3 regions of the Janthinobacterium sp. 75 genome follow, and region 1 is predicted to be linked to each of the others. Evidence: predicted binding sites of a transcription regulator. Region 1 holds the regulator's gene; each other region holds the start of a gene.

What was found. Region 1 encodes FNR, which switches genes on or off when oxygen is low (the NO sensors DNR and NnrR bind a similar motif). Its sites were predicted from a motif close to TTGATNNNNATCAA; they were not measured.
Region 2: the regulator FNR is predicted to act here: its motif matches at 3,691-3,704, upstream of paaA (1,2-phenylacetyl-CoA epoxidase subunit PaaA).
Region 3: the regulator FNR is predicted to act here: its motif matches at 3,057-3,070, upstream of C8C89_RS23070 (universal stress protein).

The regions. Positions count from the first base shown of each region.
Region 1 is NZ_SORD01000001.1:975,211-980,960, reverse strand. It holds gene ccoG (cytochrome c oxidase accessory protein CcoG) at 1-677, shown strand, start outside; gene C8C89_RS04600 (FixH family protein) at 732-1,256, shown strand; gene fnr (fumarate/nitrate reduction transcriptional regulator Fnr) at 1,260-2,018, opposite strand; gene C8C89_RS04590 (response regulator) at 2,258-5,332, shown strand; gene C8C89_RS04585 (TOBE domain-containing protein) at 5,432-5,750, opposite strand, start outside.
Region 2 is NZ_SORD01000001.1:1,628,359-1,634,108, forward strand. It holds gene C8C89_RS27495 (methyl-accepting chemotaxis protein) at 1-558, opposite strand, end outside; gene C8C89_RS07465 (M14-type cytosolic carboxypeptidase) at 959-2,083, opposite strand; gene C8C89_RS07470 (hypothetical protein) at 2,225-2,479, shown strand; gene paaX (phenylacetic acid degradation operon negative regulatory protein PaaX) at 2,592-3,521, opposite strand; gene paaA (1,2-phenylacetyl-CoA epoxidase subunit PaaA) at 3,788-4,777, shown strand; gene paaB (1,2-phenylacetyl-CoA epoxidase subunit PaaB) at 4,806-5,090, shown strand; gene paaC (1,2-phenylacetyl-CoA epoxidase subunit PaaC) at 5,090-5,750, shown strand, end outside.
Region 3 is NZ_SORD01000001.1:5,071,309-5,077,058, reverse strand. It holds gene C8C89_RS23090 (amino acid ABC transporter permease) at 1-137, shown strand, start outside; gene C8C89_RS23085 (amino acid ABC transporter ATP-binding protein) at 134-877, shown strand; gene C8C89_RS23080 (glycine zipper domain-containing protein) at 976-1,542, shown strand; gene C8C89_RS23075 (hypothetical protein) at 1,729-2,085, shown strand; gene C8C89_RS23070 (universal stress protein) at 2,107-2,973, opposite strand; gene phbB (acetoacetyl-CoA reductase) at 3,142-3,888, shown strand; gene C8C89_RS23060 (TraR/DksA family transcriptional regulator) at 4,104-4,517, opposite strand; gene C8C89_RS23055 (VOC family protein) at 4,596-5,015, opposite strand; gene C8C89_RS23050 (hypothetical protein) at 5,096-5,557, opposite strand; gene C8C89_RS23045 (hypothetical protein) at 5,542-5,750, opposite strand, start outside.

The DNA.
Region 1 (5,750 bases):
AACCACGTGGCGCCATCAGCAAGAAGGCCGGCAACAACGACAAGCTGGGCGACTGCATCGACTGCACCCTGTGCGTGCAGGTATGCCCGACCGGCATCGATATCCGCAACGGCCTGCAGTATGAATGCATCGGCTGCGCCGCCTGCGTCGACGCCTGCAACAGCGTGATGGACAAGGTCGACCGGCCGCGGGGACTGGTACGCTACAGTACCGACCATGCGATGGAAAACAACTTCAGTTCGAAGCAGATCCGCCAGCGCGCCATGCGCCCGCGCGTGCTGATCTACACTTCCATCCTGGCCCTGATCATCATCGCCGTGTGTACTTCGCTGGCCCTGCGCACGCCCCTGAAAATGGACGTGATACGCGACCGCGGTTCGATGGGACGCGAAGTGGAAGACGGCATGATCGAAAACGTTTACCGCTTGCAGATCATGAACACCTCGGAGCAAACCCAGCATTTTAAAATCAGCGCTTCCGGCTTGCAGGGCCTGACCTTGCTGACGCGCGAAGAAGTGACCTTGCAGCCGACGGAAACGCTGGGCTGGCCGATCCGCCTGCGCGTGCCGCACGGCGTGGGCGAGAAGGGTTCGAACAAGATTGCGATCGAATTGCACTCGCTGGACGACCCATCGTTGCATGTGCGTGAAAGCGCGGTATTCATCGTACCGCGCTAATGTAGGAAGGCCAGTCCCCGGATGGGGATTGGCCGATTAAACAGGAGAAATATCATGTCCGACAGTCTCAAGCTGCAAGCCCCCGTTGCCCCGTGGTACAAGCATCGCTGGCCATGGCTGCTGATGATCGGTCCCGGCCTGTCCGTGGTCGTCGGCAGCTTCATGGGCTATATCGCGTTTACGCAGCCTGATGCGCTGGTGGTGGGCGATTACTACAAGCAGGGAAAGGCGATCAACCAGGACTTGCGGCGCGATACTGTCGCCAGCGACCTGGCGATGGATACCAGCCTGTCGTATGACGTGGCGTCAGCGCGCCTCAGTGGTTCCGTGCACAGCTTCGGCAAGGCTTACCAGGGTCCGCTGCAGCTGCATCTGGCGCATGCGACCTTGCCGGAAAAAGATATCAAGCTGCTGGTGCAGCCCGATGCGGCCGGCAACTTCTCGGTAGCGCTGCCGATGCTCGAGCGCAGCCGCTGGCAAGTGCTGGTGGAAAACGACAAACGCGAGTGGCGCCTGTCCGGCATCTGGACCTGGCCGCTGCAGCGCAGCATCGCGCTGCACGCGGATGAAGAGCTGTAAGACTTACTTGCAGACGTCCGTACCGGCCGTAATGGCCTTCAACTTGGCCGGCTGCAAGATCTCGATCTCGCGGTTGGAGACGCGCAGCCAGCCTTCCTTCTTGAATTTCGACAATAAGCGGCTGACGCTTTCGATGGTCAGGCCCAGGTAGTTGCCGATTTCCTCGCGCGACATGCGCAGCTGGAAATTGCTGCCCGAATAGCCGCGCGCCTCATAGCGCGAGGCCAGGTTGACGATGAAGGCGGCAAAGCGCTGCGTCGCCTGCATATTGCCCAGCAACAGCATGACGCTTTGCTCGCGCGTGATTTCCTGGCTCATCATCCGGTGGAAATGGCGCAGCAGGGTAGGCATACTGCCCAGCAATTGTTCCAGGCTGGAAAACGGGATTTCACACACTTCGCTATCCTCCAGCGCCACCGCATTACAGTGGTGGCGGTCGGCGCTGATGGCGTCCATGCCCAGCAGTTCTCCTGCCATCTGGAAGCCCGTCACCTGCTCTTCGCCACCCGGATTGATCTGGTACGTCTTGAAGTGGCCCAGGCGGATCGCGTACAGGTTCTGGAACGAGTCGCCGATGCGGAACAGCGAGGCGCCGCGCACGATCTTGCGGCGGCGGCCGATGATCTGGTCCAGCCTGTCCATGTCGCCCACATCGAGGCCCATCGGCAGGCACAATTGATGCATGCTGCAGGTCGAGCATCGCGCACGCAACGCTTCCACGGTCACTGTGGGCAAGGTGGGAGTGAGAAGCGCTTCAGTCATGTCGATACCTTTTAGAAAATGCAATACCGAGTTTACTGCATACACGGTTGCCGTGTGCCAATTTCACCCCAATTGCGCTGAATAAACGACGTTCTGACTTTAATTATATGGCAACATCGTCAAAAGCCCTTGCAGCGAGGGCAATTTGCGCGGCACCGCTTGCCAAGTTGATGTATTGATAGGAAAATTCCTGACAGCATTATCTGCCGCCTGTGCCGCCCGGTACTGAAAAGGAAATCATGAAGCCTCTCGGCATCAAAGCAAAAGTCGCCTTGGCCACCAGCCTGACCTCGATCGCCATGATTGCACTGGTCACCATGATCCAGTTGCAGCACATGCGCGCTGACTTCACGCGAGTACTGCTGAGCCAGCAATCTGCCCTGATCACCCGCACCGCCGCCGAGCTCGACGACAAGCTGGGCATGCTGCTGCAAATCGTCACCCTGACGGCCAGGCAGCAGCCGCCGGAATTGATCGCCCAACCCGCCAAGCTGCGCGAATACTATGCGCGCCGCTCGATGCTGGTGCTGTTCGACGACGTGCTGGTGCTCGATGCGCAAGGCGCCATCGTGGCCGACATGCCGCTGGTCACGGGCCGCGCGGGCATCAACGTTGCCGAGCGCGAGTATTTCCAGACCGTCCTGCGCACGCGCCAGCCCATGATCACCGAGCCGATGCTGGGCAAATCGAGCGGCATGCCCATCGTGCAGATGGTGGCGCCCGTGCTCACCGCCGATGGCAAGGTAGCCGGTGTGGTGATCGGCGTGCTGCGCCTGTACAAGGACAACCTGCTGGGGCGCCTGCGCTCGGAAAAGATCGGCAAGAGCGGCTATTACTTCATTCTCACGCGCGGCGCCGTGCCGCGCTACGTGCTGCACCCCGATACCAGCCGTTTGCTGCAGCCGCGCCAGCCGAACGCCAACCTGACGACCACCCAGATGCTGAAGGACGATGGCGAAGGCAGCATGGTCAGCACCAACAGCCGCGGCATCACGGCCGTCAACAGCTTCAAGCGCCTGAAATCGGTGAACTGGCTGCTGGCCGCCTCGCTACCCATCGAGGATGCCTTCGAACCGTTTGATGGCGTGCTGTACCGGCTGGTGCTGTGGAGCATCCTCGCTTCGCTGCTGGCCGCTTTTGTTCTGGGCTGGGTTACCGTGCGCCTGCTGTCGCCGCTGGTGCGCCTGCGCGACACCCTGCTGGCCCTGCGCACCAGCGGCAGCCGCTTCACGCCCGTGCCAGTGCAGCAGCGCGACGAGATCGGCGAACTGACGGAGGCGTTCAACGGCCTGATGTGCGAACGCGACCGCCTGCAGCAGGAACTCGAATCGCGCGCGGCGGAACTGGAACTGGAGCGCGACCGGGCCGAGGCGGCCAACCGGGCGAAGAGCGACTTCGTGGCCAACATGAGCCATGAAATCCGCACGCCCCTCAATGCCGTGCTGGGCATGGTCTATTTGCTGGGCAATACCAGGCTCGACACGGAACAGCGCAAGTATCTGACCATGGTGCGCGTGGCGGGCCAGTCGCTGCTGGGCATCCTCAACGACGTGCTCGATTATTCGAAGATCGAAGCGCGCCGCATGGAATTGTCGCCCGTCGAGTTCGACCTTGACGAAGTCATGAATACCCTGGCCACGACGATGACGATGAATGCGGGCGAGAAGGAGCTGGAACTGGCCATCGCCGTCGAGCCCGACGTGCCACGGCGCCTCGTGGGCGACGCCCAGCGCCTGCAGCAAATCCTCGTCAACCTGGCCGGCAATGCCATCAAGTTCACCGAGAGCGGCGAAGTGGTGGTGGCCGTCAGCCTGGCCGAGAGAGAAAACGGGCGCGCCTGGCTGCGCTTCGAAGTGCGCGACACGGGTATCGGCATGACGGAACTGCAGCAACAGCAACTGTTTTCCGCCTTTTCACAGGGCGACCAGAGCATCACGCGGCGCTTCGGCGGCACGGGCCTGGGCCTGGCCATCAGCAAGCAACTGATCCACATGATGGGCGGCGATATCGCCGTGGCCAGCAGCGAAGGCAAGGGCAGCCGCTTCTGGTTCAGCGTGCCCTTCGAGATGCTGGAGCAGCCGGCCGAGACGCGGCGCACGCCGGCCCTGGGCCAGCTGCGCCTGCTGGTGGCCGACGATAACCGCACTACACGCGAACTGATCGTCAAGCTGATCGAGGCCTGGGGCTGGCTGGCCGACGAAGTGGACTCCGGTTTTGCCGCCATCGAACTGTATCGCGAACGCCTGGCGCAGCAGCAACCGTATGACGTGGTGCTGGCCGACTGGCACATGCCCGTGATGGATGGCCTGGCCACGGCCAAGGCCATCCGCCAGGCGGCCAGTGGCCAGCGCCAGCCCATCGTGGTGATGGTCAACGCCTTCGCCCGCAACCACCTGGAAGAGATTTCCAGCGCAGCCGAGGCCGATGTCGTACTGATGAAGCCGATCACGGGATCGAGCCTGTTCGATGCCCTGCACCAGGCGCTGATCGCCAAGAACGACGGCGGCGAGCAGCGCATGCTGCACCAGCCGCTGGGCACGGAGCTGGCCGGCGTACATTTCCTGCTGGTGGAAGACAATCATTTGAACCAGGCCGTGGCGCGCGGCATCCTCGAACACATGGGCGCCACCCTGGACGTGGTGGGCGACGGCTTGCAAGCGGTGGAGCGGCTGCGCACGGAGGCGCTGCGCTACGACATCGTGCTGATGGATATGCAAATGCCCGTCATGGACGGCTTCAGCGCCACCCACATCATCCGCACGGAACTGCGCTTGAACTTGCCCGTGATCGCCATGACGGCCGGCGTGCTGGCGTCCGAGCGCGAGCGCTGCATGACGGCCGGCATCAGCGATTTCATCGCCAAGCCCGTGGTGGTGGAAGAGATGATGGAAGTCATCCTGCGCCACCTGCCCAAACGCCCGCAAGTGCAGACGACCGAGGCGGCCCCCGTTGCCGATGAGGAAGTGTTTTCCATGGCGCCGCTGATGCGCGTGATGGGACGCGATGCGAAAGGGCGCGGCGTGCTGCGGCGCATGGTGGAAGATGCGCTGAACAAGGGCATGACGCCCGTGCGCGACGCTGAAACAGCGTTGCAAACGGGCCGCCACAGCGACGTGGCGCGCATCTTGCACGGCGTGCGCGGTTCCGTGGGCACCCTGGGCACGAAACGCCTGATCCGCGCCGCGTTTGCCACCGAGGAAGCCATCGACGCCGGTCGACTCGACGAGGTGCCGGCGCTGCTGGCGCACACGGCACAGGAACTGGAGCAGGCGCTGGCGGCGGCGTCCGATTGGTTGTCGAGGTTGAAGGATTAAAAGAGTAGGTCGGATTAGCGCTTGCGCGTAATCCGACATGATACGCCAACAATATTGTCGGATTACGCGGCGTGCCGCCGCTAATCCGACCTACGCAATTTACGCCGGCACGCCCAGAATCACGCTGGACGCCTTGAAAATGGCCGTCACATTGCTGCCAAGCTCGATACCCAGCTCGCTGCTGCTCTGGTTCGTGATGATGGCGGCGATCGTGCCGCCGCGCGGCAAATCCAGCACCACTTCCGTGTTGACGGCGCCCGTCTGCACGCGCGTCACCAGCCCGGCCAGCTGATTGCGCGCGGAAAAGCGCGCCCCTGCGCTGTCAGTCACGAGGATGATGGACGACGCCTTGATCAGCGCGAACGCTTCCGCGCCCGGCACCAGGCCCAGACTCTCGCTGCTGCCCTGCGTGACGATG
Region 2 (5,750 bases), 650 kb from region 1:
CAGGCGCCCGTCGACGAGGGCTTGCTTGCCTTCGGCTGCCATCAGCGACTCCTGGAAGCCGGCCATGGCCGCCAGCGCCGTCAAGAATTTCTCTTGTGGATAGCGCAGCTGCGTCAGCAGGAAGATGCCTGCCGTTTCGGTTTTGCCCTCTTGCAACAGTTTGATATTCGCATCGCGCGTCCTGGCATAGCTTTCGCGGCTGGTCATCACGGCCTGGAACAGTTCCTGGCCCTTGGGCGTGTTGATCAGGATTTTCAGGCGCGCCAGCAGTTCCACGTTCTTTTTTGCCGACGCCTGAATCTTGCCCAGGGCACTGCTGACTTCGTCTGCATCGTTGGCGCCGATGATGGCATTGCTTAGCAGGCGGGCCTGGATATTGATCTCGGACTGGATCGTATTTGACAGCATGACCTTGACATAGCGGTCATTGAGGATTTTATCCGTCGATGCATTGATGTTGCGGATGCGGCTGACGGAAACAAAGGCCACCATGGCAAGCAGGACGATGATCAAGCCGAAACTGAGGCCCAGGCGGGTACTGATTTTGAGATTCGACATATGCAATCCATCCTGAGCTAAAGACAAACATCGTGTGGTCAGGTCAGCGCCGGCCTCATGGGAGGTGCTGCTGATACGGAAACGTTGTGGTACTGAAAGCTAGCTCGGCAGGTATGGGGCCGTGATGCCACGCAGATGCCGTGGGCGTGCATGCCGGGGAGGAGAGGGTGCCTTGTCATCCGGCAAATTATTGTTGCAGGAGCACGCATGCCGGCATGCTCCGATTTGATGATTGAGTGTAGAACGATAATTTCCAACAGGCAAGACGTTCGTATAAAAATACGTTTTATCCGCAACGCAAGCCGCGCGTTGCGCGCTGGCATAAAAATACCCCGGCGTGCGGGGCATGGTGTCAAACAGGCAGGACGCCAGCCCTTGCGGGCCGGTTCGCTGCAAGCGCTCAGGCGCGCAGGCTGGCCAGAATAGGCTGCAAGACGGCGGCGCCCAGGGCGGCGCTGCGCGCGCCGCTCCAACCCGTTTGCGCGTCGGGATCGTTGGCATTGTCCTTGAACGGCAATTCCAGGGTCAGCGACAGGCAACCGAAGGCGTGCGTGATGTGGGGCGAACCCATGGTCAGCACTTCCGGCGTGAACGGGCCGTCTTCATAGCCGTGCTCATCCTGGAAGTCGGGACTGGCCACCTTGAAGTCGGCGATGAAGCGGTCTTGCTCGGCTTTTTGTGCTGGCGTGAAATTCTCCAGCGCATCGCTGCCGGCGACGAAGACGTAAGGCAAGCCTTCGTCGCCATGCACGTCGAGGAACAGATCGCAGCCGATTTCATGCATTTTCTGTTTCACCAGGAACACTTCCGGGCTGCGTTCCATCGTCGGCGTCATCCATTCGCGGTTCAGGTTGGCGCCGGCCGCGTTGGTGCGCAGGTTGCCATGCACGGAACCGTCCGGGTTCATGTTCGGCACCACGTAGAAGACGGCATCTTGCAGGCACTGGCGGGCAAAGGGATTGGCCTGGTCCAGCAATGCTTCAAGCATGCCTTCGACAAACCATTCGGCCATCGTTTCACCTGGATGCTGGCGCGCGATGACCCAGACTTTTTTCTCGGCATCGGCGTCGCCGACCACCAGCAGATTCATGTCACGGCCTTCCACGGTGCTGCCCAGGTCGATCAAGCGTACCAGCGGCGACGCTTGCGCACTGTCGATCAGGGCCAGGTGGCGGTCCCATGGGTACGGTTCGAAGTAGGCGTAATACACGCTTTCTTCTTCCGGCGTGTGTTCGATGGTCATCACCGTGCCGTCAAAGCTGGTTGGCACGCGGAACCAGGTTTCGCGGTCATAACTGGCCACGGCCTGGTAGTCTTTCCAGCCGTCCGGGTAAGCCGACTTGCCTGCATTCATGAAGCGGATCGTGCACGCTTCGCCTTGCGCGCCCTGCAGGCGGAAATAAAACCACTGCGTGATGTCGGCGTGGGAATCCTTGCGGATGTTCAGCTCGATGGATTGGGCATCGTCGGCGCGCAGCACCTCGATCGCGCCGGCGTCGAATTGCTGGCTGATTTTAATGGTCATGAGTGTTCCTGATAAAAACGTATGGGTTTTGCATCGTGTGCAATGGCGCGATGATACCTGTTTTGCGGTGGCCTTTGTGCTGGCGCAAACGATGACGGATGTACTTTGCTAAGGTGGAAGCTCCAACACGGGGAGAGCATCATGGATGACAACGGCAAACATTTACGCGAACTGGAAAAGAAAGTCAGCGCCCTCAGCGACGCCCTGGCGCACCTGGGCAAGGGAACGACCTTGCAGGAATTGCTGCGCATTCTGCGTTTTCCCGGCTATACGACACCGGCCGAATTCACCTTCAATGCCGCCATTCTCGACACCATGCTGGTGCAGGCCAATGCGCTGGAAAAGCTGGGGCAGGACTTGTTGGCGGGGGCCAAGCAGGTCGTCGCCAAGCAATGAAAGTTTGATAACGACGCTTGCTGAACGCCTGAAAAATGTTCAGGGCAAGGCGCGGGGCCGCAGGCAGTACGAACGTACGCCCAGGCCCTGCAACGCCGCCATGGACGTTTTGTCAGGTGTTCAGGCCGCCGAAACGTTCGTAGAACCAGGGCTCCACGTCTGGCGCGTGCTCATCCTCGCGCCGTAATGTGGCCAGGATATGGTCTTCGGCCGCCGCATAGGTGAGGCGGTACAGGTCGCGCGCCAGCGCATAGGCTTGCGTGCCGGGCCACGGTTCGGGCAGCAGTTCGACGGGCAGTTGCGGATCGTGTAACTGCACGCGGCGGTAGGCGTGCGTCAACAGCGAGCGGATGACGAAGGCTTGCTCGGCATCGAACACGGGCTCTTCTTGTAGCAGGGTCAGTAGCGGCTGGAAGCTGGCGATGAATTTTTCGTAGCCGGCCATCACTTCCGACAAGTCCCAGCATTCTCCCACCATGTCGCGCAGGGGCCGTGTGCTGACATCCGGCAACTCCGTAGTGTGGCAGACATACAGCTTGCCTTGTACGTCGTTGCGCACGAGGATGTCTTCCAGCGCCTCCGAGTTGCTGGCCGGATGGCCAAAGATGCCGGGAGAGATCAATCCATAGCCAGCCCACAATAATTCCTTGCGCAGCGCCCCCCGCTCGGCGGCGCCGATGCTTCCGGCCGGCCCGATCACCAGGGTCCAGCTTCCATCCCAGTGCACGACCAGTGGCGCATAGATGCGGCGATAAGCGCGCTCAAAGCGGACCAGCGCCTCCGGGCGTATCGTATAGGCGCTACGGCGGCCGTCGCGCTGCGAGCTGAGCCAGCCCTCCTGCGCCAGGCGGAACACGCTGGTGCGCAGCAGGCGGTCATTTACGCCAAATGGTGCCAGCAGGTCGATCAGACTGCCCAGCCAGATGGCGCCGCCGCGCGGCACGATGGCGTCGCCAAAAATGGTCATCACCAGGGACTTCGAGCGCGGTGGGTCGCTTTCCAGGAAATCGGCTATCCATGCCGTGCAGCGGGTGTTCTTCATGTGGTTCCGGTCTGGCCGTGTTGCGGTCGATTCAATAAAAGCAGCAGTTTACTTGGCTGCGCGGGTAGCGCGTCAATAATTTGCAGGAAGCGCTGGTGGCACTTCGCAGTGTTTTCTCATCAGCAATATCATACGCACAAAAAAGCCGCACAAGATACGAATTTTTAAAATGACTCACATCAAGTGTATGCAAATCGTTTTTTGTATCGTATTATCTGTTCATCGCACCGCATTGCTGCGCAAAATCAAGACATGGGAGACAGATCATGTACGCACAAATGGTTGAAACCGGCCTCAAGAACGTCCGTTCCATCGATGACATGGGGGCGGAAGAGCGCGCTTTTCAGGCGCGTATCGACGAAGGTATCAAGATCGAAGCCAAGGACTGGATGCCGGACGCTTACCGCAAGACCCTGATCCGCCAGATTTCGCAGCATGCGCATTCGGAAATCGTCGGTCAATTGCCCGAAGGTAACTGGGTCACGCGCGCACCGACCTTGAAACGCAAGTCCATCCTGCTGGCGAAGATTCAGGATGAAGCGGGTCACGGCCTGTACCTGTACAGCGCTGCCGAAACCCTGGGCGTGTCGCGCGACGATCTGCTTGCTGCCTTGCACTCGGGCAAAGCCAAGTATTCCAGCATCTTTAACTATCCCACCCTGTCGTGGGCCGACATGGGCGCCATCGGCTGGCTGGTCGACGGCTCTGCCATCATCAACCAGATTCCCCTCTGCCGCTGCTCGTATGGCCCGTATGCCCGTGCCATGATCCGCGTCTGCAAGGAAGAATCATTCCATGCCCGCCAGGGCTACGACATCATGATGTCACTGTGCAAGGGCACGCCAGAACAGAAAGCCATGGCACAGGATGCGCTGAACCGCTGGTGGTGGCCGTCCTTGATGATGTTCGGTCCGTCCGACGCCGCCTCCGTCAACAGCGCCCAATCGGCGCAATGGCGCATCAAGCTGTTCTCGAATGATGAATTGCGCCAGCGCATGGTCGACCAGACCGTGCCGCAAATCGAGTACCTGGGCTTGACCGTGCCCGATCCCGACCTGAAGTTCAATGCGGAGACGGGCCACTATGAATTTGGCGAAATCGACTGGTCCGAGTTCAACAATGTCCTGAAGGGCAATGGCCCGTGCAACCGCGAGCGCCTGCAAACGCGGGTCAAGGCGTATGAAGACGGTGCATGGTTCCGCGATGCCTTGCTCGCGTATGCAGACAAACAAGCCGCAGTCAAAGCGGCAGCGTAAATACATAAGACAGATAGGGGAGAGCAACATGAGCAAAGAATGGCCATTGTGGGAAGTTTTCATCCGCAGCCAGCACGGCCTGGCGCACAAGCATGTGGGCAGCCTGCACGCCTCCGACGCCACCATGGCGGTCAACCATGCGCGCGACGTCTACACGCGCCGCAATGAAGGCGTGAGCATCTGGGTGGTGCGCGCGGCCGACATCGTGGCCAGCAGCCCCGGCGACAAGGGTGCCCTGTTCGAGCCGTCGAACAGCAAGGTGTACCGCCATCCCACCTTCTTCCCGATGCCGGAAGAAGTCAAGAACCTGTGATGGGAGCGCTTGCAATGGATGACAAAGTCAATTACCTCTTGCGCCTGGGCGACAATGCCCTGATTCTCAGCCAGCAGTTGTCGCAGCTGTGCGGCAAGGGACCCGCGCTGGAAGAGGACATGGCGCTGACCAATGTGGCGCTCGACCTCCTGGGCCAGACGCGTTTGTGGTTCAGCTATGCGGCCGAACTGGAAAACGCAGGCCGCGACGAAGATGACATCGCCTTTTTGCGCGATGCCCACGACTTCAAGAATTGTTTGCTGCTGGAGCAGCCGAACGGCAATTACGCCGACACCATGATGCGCCAGTTCTTCTTCGATACCTGGCACTACTTCCAGCTGCTGGAACTGGCGAAATGCAGTGATCCACGCATCGTCGAAGTGGCGCAGAAGTCGATCAAGGAAGTGACCTATCACCTGCGCCGCAGCGGTGACCTGATCGTGCGTCTCGGCGACGGTACGGCGGACAGCCATGCCAAGACGCAGGCGGCGGCCGACAAGCTGTGGATGTACACGGGCGAGATGTTCAAGTACGACGCCGTCGACCAGGCCATGCTTGCCAACGGCATCGCACCGCCATCGGACGTGTTGCGCCAGGCCTTCCTCGAACACGTGGCCGAGATTTTCGACGAAGCCACCTTGACCATGCCGGCGCCCGACG
Region 3 (5,750 bases), 4.1 Mb from region 1:
ATGGCCTGGTGCTGACGAAACCCGTGCAAGTGTATTTCCTGCTGGGCATGACGTATTTTGTTTTGTGTTTCAGCCTGTCGCGCGCCGCCTTCTGGCTCGAGCGGCGCCAGGCGCGACTCTTGAAAGCGGTAGCATGATTAGCTTTGACAACGTCAATAAATACTATGGCGAGTATCACGCCTTGAGCGGCATCAATGAACACGTCGCCAAGGGCGAAGTACTGGTCGTGTGCGGCCCGTCCGGTTCCGGCAAGTCGACCCTGATCCGCACCATCAACCGTCTGGAGGCGATCGCCTCGGGCCGCATCACGGTGGCGGGCCAGGACATTTACGCTCCGGGGCTGGACGTGAATGCCTTGCGTTCGCACATCGGTTTTGTGTTTCAGCAATTCAACCTGTTTCCCCATTTATCGGTGCTGGACAATTGCGCGCTGGCGCCGCAGCGCTTGCGCGGCCTCAGCCGGCGCGAAGCGCAAGAGCGGGCGCTGGCCCTGCTGGAACGGGTGGGGCTGGCGCACAAGGCGCACGCCATGCCGGCTGCCCTGTCGGGCGGGCAGCTGCAGCGGGTGGCCATCGCCCGCGCGCTGGCCATGCAGCCGCCGCTGATGCTGTTCGACGAACCGACCAGCGCGCTGGACCCGGAAATGGTGGGCGAGGTGCTGCAAGTGATGCGCGACCTGGCGCAGGGCGGCATGACGATGGTATGCGTCACGCACGAGATGGGTTTCGCGCGCGAGGTGGCGGACCGCGTCTGGTTCATGGATCACGGGCAAGTGCTGGAGCGGGCCACGCCCGAAGAGTTCTTTGCGCGGCCGCAACATGCGCGCGCCCAACAGTTCCTGTCCGATATCCGCAGCCCGTTCAGCGTGTCCGCATGATCGGCTGTGTGCGCAAGCGAACGGTATTTCGCTGTCGGTGAGCGCACTCTAGAAGAGTGGCGCATGGTGCGCCCGCAGCCGACCAGGAGGGCCGTATCATGTCACGCATCATTGCAGGTCATTTTCAGTTGCAGGAGCAGCTAGACGCCGCGCGCGCCGCCCTGAACCAGGCGGGCTTTCCCGATAGCCGCATCAGCGCCTTCTTCGTCAACCAGCCGGGCCAGCACGACTTGCACGCGTTTGGCGGCGACCGCGACGTGTCGCCTGGGGCCAAAGAGACGCCGGAGGGCGTGGTCGAAGGCGTGGCCGTCGGGGCCGCCGTGGGCGCGGGCATCGGCGCGGCCGCCACCCTGGCGACGGGGCCGCTGGGCCCGGTGGTGGGAGCGCTGGTGGGCGCCCACGTGGGCTCGCTCTACAGTTTCAATAAAATGAAGGAGGCGGGCGAATCCGAGAAGCATGGCGACAAGAACGGCGAAAACCGCCGCCAGCCACGCCATCCGGGCATGCTGATTGCCGTGGCACTGGGCGGCCTCGACGAGCGCGAACGGGCGCTCGAGGTGATGCACCGGCTGGGCGCCGAGCATATCGAGGAAGCGGAAGGCACGATTGCCAATGGCGACTGGTACGACTTTGATCCGCTCAGCATTCCCGTGCTGGTGGCGTGAGCCTGCGCACCAGCCGTGCAATATGCTTAAATGCCGCGCCGTACGAATTTTAGGTATGATCCTTGTTAGTATTGGTAATCAATGCCGACAGGGATAGTTTCCGCGCGCCCGTAGTGACACTGGACCAAGGTGACTGCCTGTAGTACTTGCCTCGCATGCTAACGAGTATGAATAGGAGGTCGCGTCATGACACAGGCATGGTTCATTCTGACACGGGCCGATGGGCGCGACATCTGCGCGCCCTCGCCGGCACAGCTGGCCGATGCGCTGGCCGAAGTCTACCGCGGCGGCGTCACGCCGGACGGTAGTCCGGCCGCTGTCTTGTTACGCTTTGGCTACGACGACGGCTTGATGTATCAGGTCGAGGTCGCTAGCGGAGGCGAAGTTACTTTCGAGGAATGGTCGGACCGCGATTGCGAAATCGCCCTGGCCAGTCCGCGCCATATGTCAGCCCTGCCGCAGGACGCCGCTCTGCAGCTGTGGCAGTGGCTGACGCAGCGCCAGGTGGCGAAGATCCGCAGCCAGCCCTGGCAGGGCGGTTAGCCCTGCCGTCTCTCCCAAGGCCTAGTGCGCCATCAGCACGGGGATCGTCATGCTTTGCAGTATCGTGCGCGTGACGCCGCCCAGGATGGTCTCGCGCAAGCGCGAATGGCCATACGCTCCCATCACCAGCAAATCGGCCGACAGGTCGGCCGCCTGCGACAGCAGCGCTTCGCCGATATCGCCGCGCCGCACGCCACCGCCATCGAGCAAATGCAGGCGCGCCTCCACGCCGTGCCGCGCCAGGTAGTGCGTCAGCTCGGCGCCCGGCTGTTCGCCATGCTCGGTGGCATGCACCTGGGCATCGAAGATGGCTACGTGGACTTGCCCCGCGCGCTGCAGCAGGGGCAGGGCGGCGCTCACTGCGCGGCTCGCTTCCTTGCTGGCATTCCAGGAAATGAGCACATTGCGCGCGGCCGCCGGCGGCGCCAGCAGGGGAAGCGGCGGCGCATACGGCACGATCAGCACGGGGCGGCCCGAATGCAGCAGCACATAGGCGGGAAAGTCGCGCATCACGGACGGCGATTTATCCTTGGCATTGTATTGGCTGATGACGACCAGGTCCGCATAGCGGGCCAGCTGGCTGATGCCGCCCGCCGCCTCGTCGTCGAGCACGCGCTGTTCGAACGAGGCGACGCCGGCCGCGCGCACCTGTTGTTCGAAACCGTCGAGGGCGCGCGTGGCCCGTTCGCGCAGGAAATTGAGGTGCAAGCTCAGGTTCGGGTCGGCATCGAGGTCGGGCTGGTTCTGGTACAGCAGGCGCGACACGCCCGTCAGCGCTACGCCCGTCAGGTGGCCGCCGCAAGCTTGGGCGATGCTGGCGGCCGTTTCGATGCGGGCTGCGCGCCCGGCGCTGTCGTCGATGTGGAGCAATACGGTCTTATACGTCATGGCCTGGCCTCTCGCTGTGCAGTAGTGGCCATTCTGGCACAATCCGGGGTGCCGGCCGCGCACGACTGCATCAGGCTGAGCACTTGATCTGGCGCAAAGCTGGCGATAAGAACTGCTCCTACACTTGATCCCACGCAGAATAACCATAACAAGCGGGGAGGGACAGCAATGAGGGAACAGAAGGTAGCGCTGGTCACAGGCGGCATGGGTGGGCTGGGCACGGCCTTGTGCCGCCGGCTGTATGCGGCGGGCTTTGCCGTCGTGGCGGCGCACACGCCTGGCAATGCGCGCGTCGGAAGCTGGCTCGACGAGCAACAGGCGCAGCAGTATTATTTTCATCCCTTGCCGCTCGACGTGAGCGATTTCGATGCCTGCAGCGTAGCCGTGGCAGGCGTGCTGGCGCAGTTTGGCCGCATCGACGTGCTGGTCAACAACGCCGGCATCACGCGCGACCAGAGCATGCGCAAGATGGAATTGCCGCACTGGGCCGAGGTCATGCGCACCAATCTCGACAGCCTGTTCAACATGAGCAAGCAGGTGCTCGAACCGATGCTGGCCAAGCGCTGGGGCCGCATCATCAATATCTCGTCCGTGAATGGCCAGAAGGGCGCATTTGGCCAGTGCAACTACGCGGCCGCCAAGGCGGGCGTGCATGGCTTCAGCAAGGCGCTGGCGCTGGAAGTGGCGCGCCACGGCATCACCGTCAACACGGTCTCGCCCGGCTACCTGCGCACGCAGATGGTGACGGCCGTGCCAGCCGATATCCTGGAAACGAAGATTTTGCCGCAAATTCCCCTGGGTCGCCTGGGCGAACCGGACGAGGTGGCGGCCCTGGTGGCCTACCTGGCGTCGGACGAGGCGGCGTTCGTCACGGGCGCAAACATCGCCATCAATGGCGGACAGCACATGAGTTAATCAAGCCGAGTCAAGCAAGTTGAGTCAAGCAAGCTGAGTCAAGCAAGCTGAGTCAGGCGAGCTGAGTCAGGCAAGCGTGCAGCTTGCAGCAGGGCAATGGCAGTAGAGGAGACCCGTCCACCCAGCCGGCACACAGACGCTGGCGGACAGACGGATGGCAGTTGCTAGACAACAGGGGGCAGGGTAGTGATGCCTTGCCCTTTGTTGTTGCGCAGTCATGGTGGCGAGCGCTGGGCTTTTTCCAGCCGTGTCTGGCAATCGATGCACAGGAGCGCCTCGGGGCGCGCATTCAGACGCGACAGGCCAATGGCTTCGCCGCAGTTGTCGCACAGGCCGTAGCTGCCATCGGCAACCTTGACCAGTGCGTGCTTGATGATGGCCAGCTGTGCCTGATTGTGCTCGGCCGCTTCGCTGACGAGGTCGTTCAAGGTGCGCACGCTGGCGTTGTCGGCCGGCGAGGCTTCGATTTCATTGAGCAGCGAGGCGCGCGCATCCGCTTCGGCCGCTTCGTTCTCTATCTGTTCCAGCAACGCCAGCTTGCGTTGCTCCAGCACGCCTTGCAGGTGCTGCAGCTGGTCTTGCGGCAATCCATTCATGGTCATCACCCGGTAAGAGCTTATTGTCATCATGGTAATCCAAGATTGGCAGCTCTGCTTGCGCCACTACCTGCGCCGCGTTTGACGCGACGCAGGCAGGCATGGGCCGTTCTAAGCTGGGTCCTTCAGGCAGTTGACCATCCAGGCGACGCCGAACTGGTCTTTCAGCATGCCGAAGCGCTTGGCCCAGAATGTTTCCTCCAGCGGCATCTGGATATTGCCGTCCCGCGCCAGCGCGTTGAAGGCCTGTTCCGCTTCCTCGGGCGTGTCGAGGGTCAGGCAGACGGCGCTGCCGCTCATGCCCTTGGCGCCATCTTCGGTACATCCACCGTCCGAGCCCATCAGCATGGTGGGACCCAACTGCACGGAGCCGTGCATGATCTTGTCGTACCAGTCTTCCTTGACTTGGTCCTGGGCTGGCGAGCCCCGATACGGCATCAGGTACAGCCTGTCGCCATGCAGGTGCTGGCGGTAGTATTCCAGCGCTTGCGCGCAATTTCCATTGAATTGCAAATACGGTTCGATACGCATATTGGCCTCCTTTGGTTGGCCCGCCGACACGATTGCCAGGCCGGGACGTCCCAGTATAGGCGCTCGCCGGCCAAATTCAATCAGTCCGGCGCCATCTCCTGCAACCGCTCACGTACCTTGCCCAGGGTGCCGAGGATGCGCTCGGGATTGCCGGCGAGGACGGCGCTGCCCAGGTGCAACAAGCTCGTCGCCAGGCTGATCCAGTGCCGCACGTCGTCGTTGCGGGCGATACGCAGGCGCACCGTGTCGAGCAGGCCGCTGAGGTGGCGCTGCGCCGTTTCCAGGCCGGCCACCGTATGCCCGGCGGCATCGGCATACAGCTGGTTGGCTTGCTGGCGCAGTGCCACTTCCAGGGCGAAGACGGCCTGTGCCTGGCTGTGGCTGATACCGTTTTCTCCCTGGCTGGCGCGCTTGCGGATGGCGCGCATGACGGCACCATGCAGGGTGATGGCCGCCTGCGACAGGCTATCGGCCAGTTGCTCGACGCGCATGGCGCTGCTGAGAGCCGCTTCGCGTCGTTCGCTGCTTAGCGATCCGTCCATCGTGCCTCCGTGGTGGTGAGGGCGGCAGCGAGCTGGGCGTGTTCGCGCCCCAGTGCCGCCAGTTTCCGGCGCGCCAGCGTATGGCGCAGGCCAATCAGGCGATATTCCTCGGCTTTGCTTTGCTGCATGTTTTTCGCCAGCACGGCCAGCAGGCGCTGCTGCGGCGTGTCGGCATACGCGATGTCCACGTCCA